3 regions of the Rossellomorea sp. QJM3NY_18 genome follow, and region 1 is predicted to be linked to each of the others. Evidence: riboswitches for the same ligand, from Rfam matches in the RefSeq annotation. Region 1 holds a riboswitch; each other region holds the start of a gene.
The links. Region 1 has a riboswitch for thiamine pyrophosphate ahead of thiT (energy-coupled thiamine transporter ThiT). Riboswitches for the same ligand answer to the same signal wherever they lie in the genome.
Positions count from the first base shown of each region.

Region 2: linked by a shared signal. The riboswitch ahead of AC0VXY_RS06845 (ABC transporter substrate-binding protein) and the one ahead of thiT (energy-coupled thiamine transporter ThiT) in region 1 are both predicted to bind thiamine pyrophosphate.
Region 3: linked by a shared signal. The riboswitch ahead of tenA (thiaminase II) and the one ahead of thiT (energy-coupled thiamine transporter ThiT) in region 1 are both predicted to bind thiamine pyrophosphate.

Region 1 covers NZ_CM149659.1:397,091-402,501, forward strand. The annotation lists gene AC0VXY_RS02105 (histidine phosphatase family protein) at 1-109, shown strand, start outside; gene AC0VXY_RS02110 (thioredoxin family protein) at 154-480, shown strand; gene AC0VXY_RS02115 (hypothetical protein) at 750-1,049, shown strand; TPP riboswitch at 1,119-1,217, shown strand; gene thiT (energy-coupled thiamine transporter ThiT) at 1,290-1,886, shown strand; gene AC0VXY_RS02125 (threonine/serine exporter family protein) at 2,042-2,803, shown strand; gene AC0VXY_RS02130 (threonine/serine exporter family protein) at 2,827-3,282, shown strand; gene AC0VXY_RS02135 (mechanosensitive ion channel) at 3,479-5,047, shown strand; gene AC0VXY_RS02140 (ABC transporter ATP-binding protein) at 5,244-5,411, shown strand, end outside.
Region 2 covers NZ_CM149659.1:1,317,312-1,322,722, forward strand. The annotation lists gene AC0VXY_RS06830 (Fur-regulated basic protein FbpA) at 129-314, shown strand; gene AC0VXY_RS06835 (aldo/keto reductase) at 360-1,262, opposite strand; gene AC0VXY_RS06840 (phosphotransferase enzyme family protein) at 1,349-2,272, shown strand; TPP riboswitch at 2,322-2,431, shown strand; gene AC0VXY_RS06845 (ABC transporter substrate-binding protein) at 2,599-3,585, shown strand; gene AC0VXY_RS06850 (thiamine-binding protein) at 3,598-3,891, shown strand; gene AC0VXY_RS06855 (ABC transporter permease) at 3,888-4,649, shown strand; gene AC0VXY_RS06860 (ABC transporter ATP-binding protein) at 4,651-5,388, shown strand.
Region 3 covers NZ_CM149659.1:2,276,243-2,281,653, reverse strand. The annotation lists gene AC0VXY_RS11660 (sensor histidine kinase) at 1-734, shown strand, start outside; gene AC0VXY_RS11655 (response regulator) at 731-1,330, shown strand; TPP riboswitch at 1,595-1,702, shown strand; gene tenA (thiaminase II) at 1,821-2,528, shown strand; gene AC0VXY_RS11645 (ECF transporter S component) at 2,521-3,099, shown strand; gene AC0VXY_RS11640 (ABC transporter ATP-binding protein) at 3,113-4,540, shown strand; gene AC0VXY_RS11635 (energy-coupling factor transporter transmembrane component T family protein) at 4,537-5,340, shown strand; gene tenI (thiazole tautomerase TenI) at 5,330-5,411, shown strand, end outside.

The DNA.
Region 1 (5,411 bases):
AATCATGATATTTATGAAAAAAGAATTACGAAAGCGGGGATTTACTGGACCGTCGTTCAGGAGACCCTCCAACGGGAAGTTGTATGTATATCAAGACCGGACAGGGTGATCACTTGCCCAATCGGTACAATAATTCAGAAGGGAGACCGTAAAATGGAAGAAGTTCATTCACTGAAAGCCATCCATGAAAAGCTGGAAGCTGAGAAACTGCTACTGCTATACATATCAAGGCCCGATTGTTCTGTTTGTCACGCACTCCTGCCACAGGTGGAAGAGATGTTGAAGGATTTCAAATCTGTGAGATCCATCCATGCCGATGCAGAAGAAATCCCGGAAATAGCAGGAGAGTTTTCCATCTTCACCGTGCCCGTCATCATCGTATTTGTAGACGGCAAAGAAATGGTCAGAAAAGCACGCTTCGTTCCAATCGACGAACTTCACAGCCAGATTTCACGCCTGACAGAGATGTTAGACGACTAAACAAACGTTTGATTAGTAAGTGAAAACGTTGATTGGTCTGGCTTGGATAGGTTAAACAGTTGTTTAGGATGTAAAATATCAGAGCTCAAACATAAATGATAGGTTGGATTATAATTTCATATTTAATCTTAAAACTTAAAAGAGCTGCTAAAAATGGGTATTTTGACACACCTCATTAGAGTAGCTCTTTTGTCATGGTTCAGTGAATAGGTATATAATAGAGAGTATAAGAGTATAGTAGTTATGAGAAATAAAAGGGGGCTTGATGAATGATCAGATTGTCCAGGACAAAGAAAGTCATGTTACTCTGTTTCGCAATCATCCTCATAATAGTAGCCAACCGGATTTCCACTGTACAACATCTGACGGCAAGAATCGCCACCAACCTGTATGTGAGCCTGAAATATCAGGAACTTGACCTTGAATACCAAAACGTCGAATTCTCACCCCAGTTCGGAGATTATTCTGTAGCGTATAAGGACAAAGATGGTAAGGTATATGGATTTATGGTCACCCCTAAGTCAATGCCCGTCATCATCCTTCATGATCCTCTTAGTGAGACACCTTAAGAAAAAGTTCCTTATCATGCTTTTCAAATATCATTCTTCATGTATAATAAACCATAACAACTTTATAAACGGTACCACAAGGGGAGCGAAAGCTGAGAGTGAACAATCTGTTCTGACCCTCTGAACCTGTTAGTTAGGACTAGCGTAGGGATGTGGAAGATAGGCATCATAGTGCTTATTTCGATTATTTCATTCTCCCTCCTTATGGTTTCGTTTTATTACATAAGGAGGATTTTTGTTATGAAAAACACTCGACTTGTCGTATTGCTTGAAGCTTCGTTGATGGCGGCTTTTGCAGTCATTCTCGATATGCTGCCTTCTATTAAGCTATCACCGAGTATCTCGATTTCAATTGCTATGGTTCCAATCTTTCTATTATCCTATCGAAGAGGATGGAGAGCAGGGTTGATAGGAGGCTTTTTATGGGGGATCCTTCAGATTGCCCTCGGGGATGCGTGGATTGCGACCCCGGTTCAAATGGTGATTGAGTACTTCATCGCCTTTGCTTTTATCGGCTTTGCCGGGCTTTTTGCGGGGAGGATACAGGACGCACTGGGAAGCAGCCGACGATCCAAAGCGATCTTATGGGTAGTGATCGCAACATTTGCAGGAAGCCTTGCCCGTTATTTCTGGCATTTTATCGCCGGGTTCGTGTTCTTTGCCGAGTATGCACCGGACGATATGTCCCCGTTGCTATTCTCTTTCGTCATGAACGGAATCACCATGTTGGGTTCGGCATTTTTATGCTCCATAGTGTTGGTGTTCATAGCAAATATGGCACCAAGATTGATCAAAGTGCAGTCGCATCAACAGGAAATCAGCCGAAAGGCATCGTAAAATCTTATCGACCGATCCTTTAATAGGGTCGGTTTTTTCTATCAAGGAGCGGGGAAGAATGAAATCCACTAAAATCATCCCGTTCCTCATTGCTTACACCACTGCTTTCCTATAAACTAGACCTATTCAAAAAATAGTACGTGTGGAGAGATCGTATGGAAGCAAAAATGATAAGAAGATATGACATTATGGAGGTCAGCCTGCTGGCGGGGAAGATCATGCTTCAAAGTGGGGCGGAGACGTATCGCGTCGAGGACACGATGATGCGTATCGCCGCTTCTTATGGGATATCGGAATCGCATAGCTATGTGACCCCCACTGGGATCATCTTCTCGATTGAAACCTCAGAACCGACCAAAACGAAGCTGATCCGAATTAATGAGAGGTCTACGGATCTTGAGAAAGTGACCCTCGTGAACAGTATCTCAAGGCAGATCAGTAAAGGGCATCTGACCCTTGAAGAAGCATACAACGCCCTTGAGAAGCTGGATCAGTCCGATTTATCTTATTCCTTCCTGATTCAAGTGGCCGCGGCTTCGATTGCAAGTGGTTGCTTTCTCATCATGTTCCAGGGGATGTGGAAGGACTTCATTCCTGCTTTGATCACGGGAGGCGTCGGGTTTACAAGCCTGATTTTTTTACATCGCCTCGTTCCGATAAAGTTCTTCGCGGAGTTTCTTGCTTCCTTCATCATCGGCATGGTGTCATACGGTTTTGTAAAGCTTGGCATCGGGCAGGAATTGGATAAGATTATCATCGGATCTGTGATGCCCCTTGTTCCCGGTCTCCTGATCACCAATGCGGTCCGGGACTTGATGGCGGGTCACCTGGTTTCTGGTCTCTCAAAGGGCGCGGAAGCTTTTTTAACGGCATTTGCCATTGGCACGGGCATTGCTGTCGTGTTTACATTGACGTAAAGTGAGATTGGGGTGAAAAGGGAATGCACATCATCGAGCAATTAGTGACCAGCTTCATTTCCGCCGCTGCATTCGGGATTATCTTCAATGCTCCAAAGCAGTCCCTTTTTAAATGCGGAATCGTCGGAATGCTTGGGTGGATCATTTACATACTTATGAGTTTAAATGAAACCGACACCGTTCTTGCCACGTTACTTGCCTCCTTTGTCGTGGCTGTGGTCAGTCAGGTGTTTGCGAAAATGTACAAAACCCCGGTCATCATCTTCTCTGTTGCCGGGATCATCCCCCTCGTACCCGGGGGACTGGCGTACGATGCCATGAGAAACTTCGTCCAAAACGATTACAATGCAGCCATCAACCTGGCAGCCAAAGCCTTCATGATCTCCGGTTCCATTGCCATCGGGCTCATATTTTCGGAAGTCATCAACCAGGTCATCCGAAATGCGCGCCTGAACGCAAGTGCCCGGCGGATGAGATAGAGGGACGGACCTTACTTCTGTGAGGTCTGTTTTTTTTACCTGAACCCCTCCCCGATTCCACCGTTCTCATCCCCATTGCTAAGGCTGTTTTCTGCATCATTTAGACTATCTTTTTTTGTCTGGTTTTGAAAAAAAATCTTTGGGTAGATAAGTATTAGCATTATACATTTTCCATATATGGAAGGGAGAACATCGAATGAACAATGAGATAACGCGGGAATGGTACGGGTATTTAGGAAAGCTTCCAGATCTGTTATTAGCTTTATTGGTGCTATTGATCGGCTGGATCATAGCAAAGGCTATTGAAAAAGCCGTTTACGGAATCTTAAAAAGAATAAAGATCGATGATAATCTATATTTTGGCAGCAGGACCGGGGAACGGAAATGGACATCGGAGAAAGTCATTAGTAAAATCGTGTACTTCATTCTGTTGGTGTTTGTGTTTATCGCCTTCTTCAATATCCTTGACTTGAACTTCATTGCTTCACCTTTAGTCGGTATGTTGAGTACGATGGCGGCAGCGATTCCCAATGTCTTAAAAGCGGCACTTATTCTATTGTTTGCATGGATTGTTGCCTCTGTCCTGAAGGTATTGATTGAGAAACTGGGCATGAGACCAGCCGTTAAAAGCACGCTGGTGAGATCTAAACTGGCGAAAGATGAAAACGATGCACATCGATATGTCTACACGGCCGCGAGAATTGTCTTCTATCTCGTGCTTCTCGTATTCTTACCGGGAGTGTTGGCTGCTCTTAATATTGCAGGGGTTTCCGGACCTTTCACGGAAATGCTCCAAAGCTTCCTGGCGTTTATACCTAAGCTGTTTGCAGCGGCTATCATTCTCCTTGTTGGCTGGTTTGTTGCCAAGATCGTCCGGGATATCGTGACGAATTTCCTGAAAGCGATTGGCACAGAGAGAGTCGCTGACCGATTCGGCATCGGGAAACTTTTTCAAGGAACAACGGTTTCATCGGTCATTGGGACGATTGTATTCGTTCTCATCATGATTCCAGTCACCATTTCTGCACTGGATCAGCTGGATATCAGAGGTATTTCAGAACCGGCAATTCACATGCTCAATCAGGTCCTTGTGATGCTTCCGAATATTGCGGTTGCGATTGTACTCATTCTAGCAGGAATCTGGGTTGGTAGATGGGTTGGTGCATTGGTTGCACGTTTATTGAACAGGGTAGGATTCAATTCCCTGTTACGAAATATGGGGATTGGGCGTGTTAGCGTCAATAAGAACCCATATGAAGCCAAGGGCTCATCCTATATGAATCTATCAGGACTTGTAGGCAGAGTCGTTCAGGTTATCGTTGTTTTCCTATTTGTAGTAGAAGCCCTTGAAATGGTGCGTTTGGAATTTTTGGTCGCACTGGCAACAGGTGTATTAGCTTATGTGCCACATGTATTAGCAGCCATTGTCATTCTTGGGGCAGGATTGTACCTGGGTAACTTAGTTAAGAGCATCCTATCCAATGTATTGAGTGATAACTTCCAAGTACTGTCGAGCATCACGAAATACGCAATCATTGCCTTAAGCTTCTTTATGGCCCTGGATCAATTAAAAGTGGCTGATTCCATCGTTAATATTGCGTTCATGTTGACTCTTGGTGCACTGGCACTGGCTTTCGGTTTAGCCTTTGGTCTGGGTGGAAGGGACTTTGCGCAAAAGTATCTTTCTAAACTGGATCGGAAAATTGAAGAAGAAAAGAACAGACCAACTAATGGAGGTACGGATACTCCACCTTTCAATCAATAATAGTAACACTCCGCATGATCCCTCTCTATAGGGTCATGCGTTTTTTTATGTGAATCCCCTTTGGACAGCATGACACTTCCAACTACCACCCTGCATAAAAAAACGATATGATGATACATATAAATTATGGCAGATACTTGTTTAGAGGGGTGTTCGTTTGAAGGTCATACGTTTCTTAAAGCCTTACCGGGCTGCCATGGCAGTTGCCTGGAGTTTAATGCTGGTAGAGCTTGCTGTAGAACTATTGAATCCACTGTTTATGGCGCGGATCATCGATGAAGGTATTCTGAACAAAGACTTGGACATCGTATTGAAATGGGGATTCATCATGGTTGGGATGTCCCTTGTTGCCTTCTTTTCAGGC
Region 2 (5,411 bases), 920 kb from region 1:
ATATTATGCATTCATTTTCTCTAATGATTGTAATGAAGGGTTCTTTTAATAGATGATTCAAGAAAAATGGAAAACGAATGTTTATGTCTCTCCATGATTGGGGTATATCCTCAACTGGAGGGATGAACATGCTACATCAAGAAACGAAATCAGAACAGAACAAAACACCCGAATTAAAAAAAGACTTTTATATACAACAATTATTGAGGATCGGCGTCTATAAATCGTTCGGGAAGCAGCTTTATGAACTTTCAATGGATGAATTGCAGGATGTTTACCTTGAATATTATGTTGGTGGAGATATAGCTCAATAAAAAGACGACCCTTTAAAGAAAGGATCGTCTTTTTTGTGCGAGCGTTTAAGGAACATCATGTCCCATGGAAGTCTGCAGGATTTCAAACCATTGATCATGGTCCAAATGGATGGAAAGAGAGTCGATTGCATGTTGGATCCGTTCTTTCTTACCTGAACCGACGATCGGCATGATGTTGGCCGGATGGTTAAGCAGCCAGGCATATAGGACCTGGTCGATCCCCGTCGCTCCTGTTTCCTCCTGCACTTTCTTTAAGGTATGTTGAAGACGGACAGCTTTCCTATCTTCCCCTTTGAAGACCGCCCCGCCTGCCAGTGGTGACCAGGCCATGGGTGCCACACGCTTTTCCTGACAGAGGTTTAACGTGCCGTCTTCAAAGTTTTCCAGGTGGTAGGCGGATAATTCAATTTGGTTTGTAATCAATGGAAATGGTAAATAAGATTGAAGCAGATTCCACTGATGATCTTTAAAGTTGGAGACTCCAAAATGACGGACTTTCCCTTCTTCCTTTAATTGAGTGAAGGCTTCGGATACCTCGTGGCCATTCATGAAAGGATCCGGTCTGTGAATCAACAATAGATCAATGTAATCCGTCTTTAATTGTTGGAGAGAATGTTCAACCGAAGTGAGAATATGTTTTTTACTGGTGTTGTAGTGATGCGTCTTATGCTCCGGGCGATTGTCAGAAGGCAGGACAATGCCGCATTTTGTCACGATCTCCATCTTCTCCCGCAATGAAGGTTTAAGGGCAAGCGCCTCACCGAATAAGGTTTCGCACGTATAAGAACCATAAATATCGGCATGGTCAAACGTTGTGATTCCGTTTTCAATATTGTGTTGAATCAATGATAACGTATCTTCCTTGGACTGCTTCCAGTCTGAAAGTCTCCATAATCCATGAATGATCCTAGAGAATGATAAGTCTTCTGTCATTTGTATTCTTTGCATAGGTGAAACCTCTCTTCATATGGTATGTAGTTATACTTTCATAGTCATACTACATGTATATTACTATGTATTGAAAGGAAATAGAAATGATTGAACCTCTTCAGGATATCTTTAGTCATTGGGGAATGGATCCTACTTCCATGAAACCGCTACTTCTTCATCCGAATGTTATGAAAGTAAAGGCAGAAGGAAAGACCTTCTATTTGAAAAGAAGAGAGTATTTTTCCATTGAAAATCGAATGGAGGAGTTCTATCTAACCTCATATTTATTGAATCATCACCAGAACGTTGAATCTCCTATTTTAACTTCCTCACAAATTCCGTATGTAAAAGAAGGAGAACGAATCTATTCTTTATATGAAGCACTCGAAGGAACGCCATTGAAGAAATTTTCCATCGCCTCTCTCACAAATGCAGGAACATACCTTGCATCCCTGCATCTTATCCTTAAAGAATACCGGTGTCATAATGAAGTGAAGGGCTGGGAGATTGAACGGCATGTAAGAGAGTGGGTGAAGGAGCTTGGTTCTGAATCGATCGGGAGAAGGGGGCAAGGGATCCTATCGAGGATGAAGGGGTGTTGGAAACCCTATGAGTGTTTGCCCCAGCAATTCGTTCACAGCGACTACAATCCCGGGAATATTTTGATGCAGGGAGGAGAAGTGAGCGGGATCATTGATTTTGAACGGATCCGGACGGCACCCAGGATCACTGACATCGGCTACTTCCTCGCAGGGATGCTTAAAATGGTCCCAGAGGAGAAAAAAGATCATTCTATTAATTGGATCTTGGCTTTTATGAAAGGATATGAAAGCCAGGATCCTTTGACTGCAGGAGAGAAAAGGATCGTGCCTTCACTAGTCATTCTCTTTCTACTGCAATATGCCTTTTTTTACTTTCAACAAGGACATCCAGAAGCTGGTTCTTCCTGCATGGATTTCATCGAGAAACTGATTGGATCCGTTCATTTCCATGGAGTATTTCAATATGAGAAGGAAAAGCTTGAATAACCTTTCGTTCTATGGCAAAGTAGGGAGGAAGATAACGTTTAATTTCATATTCCACGTGTAGGGGGACCGGAGTGGCCGGTTGAGATTGTATCGTGTAGATACTGACCCTTTGAACCTGAACTGGCTGATACCAGCGTAGGAAACATTCTCTTAAACGATACATAACCTGTTTAACGATGCGTCCCGCGGCTGAAGCTTGGGGCGTTTTTTTGTTGTATCCCGGGCAATGCGTCTCAAACTGCCATTGGTTTACATTCATTCTCAATAATAAGCGAAGAATAATGGAATGAAACGTTACACCGCAAAAGATCGAAGGAGGAATCACCATGAAAAAATGGATGTTCCTCATCTGCTCTGTACTTCTTTTATCCGCCTGTAATGGGGGAAAAGATACAGCCGATGAGAAGAAGGACAATCTTAAAAAAGTAAGTGTCGTCCTCGACTGGACACCGAATACCAACCACACCGGATTATATGTAGCGAAAGAAAAAGGCTACTTCAAGGATCAGGGATTGGACGTAGACATCATCCTGCCCGGAGAAGCAGGTGCCGATCAGCTCGTTGCATCGGGGAAAGCCGAATTCGGTGTTGGATATCAGGAGGGTGTCACTCAAGCGAGGGTTCAGGATGTACCGATCGTATCCATCGCTGCCATTATTCAGCATAATACGTCAGGGTTTGCTTCCCCGAAGAGTAAGGGTATTACAAAACCAAAGGATTTTGAAGGGAAAAGCTATGGCGGCTGGGGGTCACCCGTGGAAAAAGCCGTTATGGATTCAATCATGAAGCAAGAAAACGCGGATGTGGAAAAAGTGAAATTCATAAATATGGGAGACACCGATTTCTTTACTGCCGTTAAACGCGACGTGGATTTCGCCTGGATTTATTATGGGTGGACAGGAATCGAAGCAGAACTTCGCGGAGAAGAGTTGAACATGATGTATGTGAAGGATTATTCCGATAAACTGGATTACTACACTCCAGTCCTCACAACAAATGAAAAAATGATCGATTCAGACCCTGAAACGGTCAAGGCATTCATGGCAGCTGCTTCCAAAGGGTATCAATATACGATTGACAACCCGAAAGAGGCGGGGGAGATTCTGTTGGATGCAGCTCCAGACCTTGATAAAGAATTAGTCATGAAGAGTCAGGAGTGGCTCGCACCCAGATATAAAGATGATGCTGATCGATGGGGAGAGCAGAAACTGGAAGTCTGGGAGAACTATGCGTCATGGATGTATAAAAATGATTTATTAGATAAGAAACTCGAAAGCAAGAAAGCATTCACGAATGAATTCTTACCAAAATAAGGGGTGAACAAAATGGGGAACGCACTTGTAAGTATACAAATCATTCCGAAGACAAAGAACGGTGAAGATGTGATTCCATATGTGGATGAAGCGATCGCAATCATCGAAAAATCGGGAATACGATATGAAGTCCATCCTTTGGAAACGACGATGGAGGGGAATCTGTCACAATTATTCAAGGTGATTGAACAAATGAATGAACGAATGATTGAAATGGGAAGCAAAAACGTCATTTCCCAAATCAAAGTATTGTACCAGCCGGATGGGATCGAAATGAACGACTTAACGGAGAAATATAAAGGATGAGAACTTGGATTTCAAAAGGATGGAGACCCTTCTTGGTCCTCATCCTTTTATTCATTATCTGGGAAGTTGTTATTAACGTATTTGAGGTGCCAGCCTGGCTGATGCCGTCGCCTTCAGAGATATGGGAAGAAGGAATGGCTTCGTGGTCTGAGTTCAAGGGACATTTCTCATCAACGGCATTGCTGACAATCACAGGGTTTGCGATTGGCTGTTCAATTGGACTCGTGACAGCGGTCATACTGCATCTCCTGCCAAAGGTAAGGGAAGCGGTCTATCCACTCATGATCTTGTCCCAGAATATACCCATCATTGTCTTGGCTCCTCTCCTTGTCATTTGGTTCGGATTTGGACTCCTGCCCAAAATCATCGTCATTACCTTGATCTGTTTCTTTCCTGTTGCCGTTTCGGCGATGGATGGGTTCAGACAGACGAATGGGGAGTACATCCTTTATATGAAAATGTCAGGTGCAACAAAAGGGCAGATTTTCCGGAAAGTGGAGTGGCCACATGCACTGCCTTCCATCTTCTCCGGTTTGAAAATCTCAGCTACCTATAGTGTCATGGGTGCGGTCATTTCGGAGTGGCTTGGTGCTCAAAAAGGAATTGGCGTCTATATGACACTTGCATCCTCTTCCTTCAGGACCGACAGGGTGTTTGTCGCCATTTTCATGATCATGCTCCTCAGCCTGCTGTTCTTTGGAATCATCGTACTATTAGAAAAAATCATGGTGAAGTGGAATCGAAAGGAGGACAAATAATATGACGATGCTATCAATACAAAATATGTCCAAATCCTTTGATGGTGAATTGATTCTCGATGATCTTTCCATTCAAGTGGGGGAAGGTGAGTTCGTTTCTATTCTTGGCCCTTCCGGAAGTGGTAAAAGTACGTTATTTCACGTGATCGGTGGATTGTTCGCACCAGATTCAGGAGATATAAAGCTCGATGGACAGTCGATAAATGGCCGTAGAGGATCCATCAGCTATATGCCACAAAGTCCGTCCCTCTTACCGTGGAGAACGGTGATCGAGAATGTGATGCTTGGTCAGGAATTACACGGAAAGAGGGATAAGGAAATGGCGATGGGGATGATTGAACGTGCCGGCTTAAAGGGCTATGAGGACGCATATCCTGAGGATCTCTCAGGAGGGATGAAACAACGTGTCGCTTTTATTCGTGCACTGGTCAGTCCTCAATCCTTTTTATGCCTGGATGAACCATTTTCTGCCCTCGACGAATTTACCCGACTGGACATGCAGAGGTGGCTCCTTTCCATATGGGAGGAAGACTTAAGTTCGGTACTGTTTGTCACTCATAATATCGACGAAGCACTCTTCTTGTCGGACCGTATTATTGTGTTATCAACCAGACCGGCCCGTGTGCAAAAGGAGTTCAATGTGCCATTTCCGCGACCGCGTGAAAAAGAAATCCTTCTGACCGAGGAGTTCCTGAAATGGAAAACGGGTATTTTTGAGGAATTGTCTCAATATGTGTAAATCATTGCTTATTGTTGCCCATA
Region 3 (5,411 bases), 1.9 Mb from region 1:
CTTTCATTCTGATCATCTGGATCAGCGTCATCCTGCTTCCGTTCAATATTTATAATCGGAATAAACAGGTTCATTTGGAAGATCAGTTGGAAGATGCCAATAAGCGAATATCGGACCTCGTCAAACAGGAAGAACGTCAGAGGATTGCCAGGGATCTCCACGACACACTGGGTCAAAAGCTTTCATTGATCGGACTGAAAAGCGACCTTGCGAGAAAATTGATATACAAGGACCCGGAGCAGGCCCGAAGTGAATTACAGGATGTTCAACAAACGGCAAGAACCGCATTAAGTGAGGTCAGGACGATGGTCTCCCAGATGAGGGGAATTCGTTTGAAAGACGAAATCGTCAGGGTCAAACAACTCTTAAAAGCCGCAGAAATCGAATTCCGTATGACTGATGACACCGCTATCCCTCAAACTTCACTCTTTTTGGAAAACATCTTGAGCATGTGCTTGAAAGAGGCTGTGACCAATGTGGTGAAACATAGCAAGGCTTCTACCTGTGAACTGAGTATTGAAGAATCGGAAAAAGAAATGACCATTGTTGTGAAAGATAATGGTGTGGGAATCGGAAGTGATTACACACAATCCAAAGGCAGTGGCCTGATCGGGATGAGAGAGCGATTGGAATTTGTCAACGGAAGCCTTGATATTGTTTGGGTGGATGGCACCACCTTGATCATGCGGGTACCGAAAGTAATCAAGCAGACAGACAGGGAGGGAATGGAATGATTCGAATTGTGATTGCGGAAGATCAACGGATGTTGTTGGGCGCATTGGGATCCCTATTGAGCCTGGAAGATGATATGGAAGTGGTTGGAAAAGCAGGCAATGGAGAAGAAGCCATTTCCCTCGTTCATGAACTGAAGCCGGATATTTGTATCATGGATATAGAAATGCCAGAAAAGACCGGACTAGAAGCGGCAGAGGAATTAAAGGGGCAAGATTGTAAGGTGATCATCCTTACAACCTTTGCCAGATCAGGCTATTTTCAGCGTGCATTAAAGGGTGGAGTGAAGGGATATTTGTTGAAGGACAGTCCCAGTGAAGAACTGGCGAACTCTATCCGGCTTGTGATGGATGGTAAGCGTATATACGCCCCTGAGCTGATGGATGACGTATACAGTGAAGAGAATCCCCTAACAGACCGGGAAAAAGAAGTGTTGGAGCTGGTTGCCGACGGGAAAAACACAAAAGAAATCGCCGATGAACTAAAGCTCAAAACGGGAACGGTCCGGAACTATATTTCCACGATCCTCGACAAGCTGGAAGTGAAAAACCGAATCGAAGCCATCACCCAATCGAAAGAAAAGGGATGGTTTAAATAAAACGAGGGACGGACCTTCTTGCAGCTCCGTCCTTTTTATAGTTTTTCATTAAGTTGAATATTTATTCGTCTCTAATAACAAGGAGAAAATAGATTGAAGATCTTTTTTCGGAAAATTTTTTTGTGAGATTTATAATGCTGCACCTTTTGCTGTCATTGAATCCGACAGCAAATCTGAAACCGTTAAAGAATCGTTATTTGTTTAAATTGTGTTGACAACTCATTGAATCATGATACGATAACATCGAAAACAAAATTTCATAAGACGATCCACTAGGGGTGCCTTCTAAAAGGCTGAGATTAAAGTGTGACTTTAAGACCCTTTGAACCTGATCTGGTTGAGACCAGCGTAGGGAAGTGGTGTTTGACGGTCGCAAAGAATACAATTCTATTATTCTGATCTCAAGCCACTTTCTGTATGCTGTATGCATCACGGGAAGTGGCTTTTTTTGTTGCCCATTTCGGGTCGTCTGGAAAAGGAGTAGGAAATCATGTCATTTTCAACCGTTTTACGAAACGAAGTCAAGGACATTTGGGATGCAAGCTTTCATCACCCTTTCGTTAAAGGAATCGGGGATGGAACACTCCCCATCGAGAAGTTCAAGTATTATCTTTTGCAAGATGCCTATTACCTTTCACATTTCTCGAAGGTGCAGGCGCTTGGTGCATCAAAGGCAATGGACCTACATACGACATCACGAATGGCAGCGCACGCTGTAGGAACCAATGAAGCAGAGCTTTCACTCCATGAAAATTTCTCCAAACGATTAGGCATCACAGAAGAGGAAAGAAAGAATTTCAAACCAGCCCCTACAGCGTACGCTTATACGTCACATATGTATCGTTCCGCGCGATATGGAGGTTTAGCTGATATCCTGGCAGCGATTCTCCCCTGCTACTGGCTCTATTACGAGATAGGGGAACGCTTGAAATCATGCAAGCCGGGAGAGCCCGTTTACCAGGAATGGATTAAGGCATACGGAGGAGACTGGTTCAAAGAGTTAGTGGAAGAACAAATAAATCGGCTTGATGTATTGGCAGCAACCATGACTGAATGTGATAGAGAAAGAATGAAAGAAAATTTCATATTGAGCAGCATTTACGAATTGCAGTTTTGGGAGATGGCTTACACCCTTGAAAAATGGCCGTTTCAGCATGCACTCGGTGCCGGTAAAGAAATGAGTGAACAAAATGTCTAAATTAAAACTGACAGACATTTTAGTGACGGTGGTCATTTCCATCATGTTTGGTGTCATTTATAAGCTTTGGGGGCCATTTTATAACTTGTTAAAACCAATCGGATTGCATGCGGATCAATTTATCTATGGAATGTGGTTTATGGCGGCTACCGTTGCTTTTTTGGTCATCCGTAAACCTGGCGTCGCTCTTTTAGCCGAAATCGCCGCTTCTTCGGGAGAGTTTCTTATGGGTTCTGAGTGGGGACTCGAGGTCCTTTTATTCGGAGTCATTCAAGGATTGATGGCAGAATTGGTTTTCTTAGTAGCGAAATATAAACGCTATGATCTTTCAATTATATGTTTTGCAGCGGTCGGGTCATCATGTGGCTCCATCTTCATGGATTACATGAAAGGGTATATGGGGGATTTGGTTTTCTGGAATCTGTCATTATTTGTCGTTGCGAGATTACTGGGGTCCATTGTCATCGCAGGTGCAGGTTCATTTTATTTGGTCAGGGCCCTCGAGAAAACCGGAGTCACAAGTCTAGTCAGACGTGCAAGTCAGGATGATTACGATGTATTGAACCATTAAAGGGGTGATGCTTATGCATGTCGAAAACCTTCGCCTTACTTTTCCCGGATCGGAAAAACGGATGTTTAATGATGTCAGTCTGTCTATCAATGAAGGGGAGAAAGTATTGCTATTGGGACCATCAGGATATGGTAAATCAACACTTCTCCATGTTTTATCAGGGGTGATCCCCCGATCTGTGGATGTTCCCATGAGAGCTGCTAAATTGGAGGTGTCTGATTCTTATGGCTATGTATTTCAGGATTCGGACTCGCAATTTTGTATGCCCTTCGTGGATGAAGAATTGGCCTTTGTGCTGGAGAATTTACGGACTCCCCGTGAAGAAATGAAAGGAGAAATACGACAGCTGCTATCGGAGGTGGGACTGGAACTTGATGATCCCCACACGAAAATCTCAACATTATCAGGAGGCATGAAGCAGAAATTGGCCATTGCTTCGGCACTTGCCTTGACACCCGATACTTTGTTCCTGGACGAACCGACTTCATTGTTGGATGAGCAAAGTACAAAGTCTGTCTGGAAAACAATCAAAGAGGTCTTTTTAAATAAAACCTTGGTGATCGTAGAGCATAAACTTGATCATGTTCTTGACATGATCGATCGAATCATTCTTTTCGATTCAAATGGAACCATTATGGCGGATGGAGCGAAAGAGTGGATATTGAACCATTACAAAGGTACGTTGAAGAACTTGGGTGTCTGGTACCCGGGCGCGTGGGAGGAATATCTGTCATCCCGTCAAATGAGGGAGATTCCTCCGTTCGGACCTGTGATTGCAAGAATGGAGGACTTCAAAGGCTATATTCAAAAAGAAGAGAAGATTCTTCTTCCACTTGCTTCGATTCGTAAAGGGGAATGGATTGCCATTACAGGAAGGAATGGTGCAGGGAAATCAACGTTACTGCACAGTCTAATGAAATTCATTTATACAAGCGGGACGTACGAATTAAACGGAATACAGATGAAAGGGAAAAAGATCCCCCAAGATTGTGCGTTTGTTTTTCAAAATCCAGAATTACAGTTTGTCACTCATAGCGTTTATGACGAATTGGCCTATAGTTACCGGCTAAAGAACTTGAATGAAGAGAGTGTGGAGAGAAAGGTTTATGAGCTACTCCAGCGATTCAACCTTCGTTCATTTAAGGAACATCATCCTTATTCTTTATCTGTGGGTCAAAAACGCAGGTTAAGTGTTGCAGCATCCATCGTTCCGAATAAGAAGATTCTGTTATTGGATGAACCGACTTTCGGACAGGACGCTCATAATACGTTTGAACTGATCGAATTGCTTCTGGAGTTACAGCGTGAAGGCGTAACCATATTGATGGTGACTCATGATGTTAGAATCATCCGACACTTCGCAACCAGGATATGGACAATTGAAAAAGGAAGACTGGTTCAAGATGTGGATGTAGAAGTAGTGAGGAGTGAAGCATTATGAATATGGAAATGGTTCATAAACACACCTGGCTCCATCAGATTAACCCGAGTATGAAATTGATTGTGATGATCACACTTTTTCTATTTTTATTATTCGTTCATTACCTGAATTGGCTAGTGTATTTGACGTTGTTCACTTTCCTCTTATTGGGGTCATTCTCTGGATATTCAATGAGGTTAGTACTATTGATGGCCCTGCCATTCTTTCTTGTCTTTCTCTCTACGGCATCCTCGATGATCATGTTTGGAAAAGGAGAGACGAAGTGGCTTACTTGGGGGATGATTCAAGTAACGGAGGAAAGTTTTTACAGGGGGATTCATATAGGGTTGAGGGCATTCCTATTCGCTCTTTTAGGTCTCTTATTTGCTCTGACGACAAGACCTGTCCTGCTGTTTTATTCACTTATGCAGCAATTGGGACTTAAGCCGAAGTATGCTTATAGTTTTATGGCCGGGATAAGGCTGATCCCCATCATGCTGGAAGAATTCAATATCATTCGGAATGCACGGAAAGTCAGGGGTACACGGGAACGAAAAGGTATTAAGAGACTAATCCATATCATCCAGTCCTATTCCATCCCCTTAATCGCACAAAGCATCAGAAGGGCTCACAGAATTGCAGTTGCCATGGAAACAAAAGGATTTGAGGGCGATGGGGAGAGAACCTATTTCTACAAAGTAGGATTTTCAAAATGGGATGGCTATTTTATTGGGACTATTATCCTCATGATTTCAGTAAGTTACGTACTTTCTATATATCTACCAATTTTTCCGACGGGAGATGTTCGCTATGGAAATTGAAAAGAGAAGAGTACTACATGTCATTTCCACTGGTCAGCAATCAAGGGAAGAATTGGTGAAAATCTCGAGAA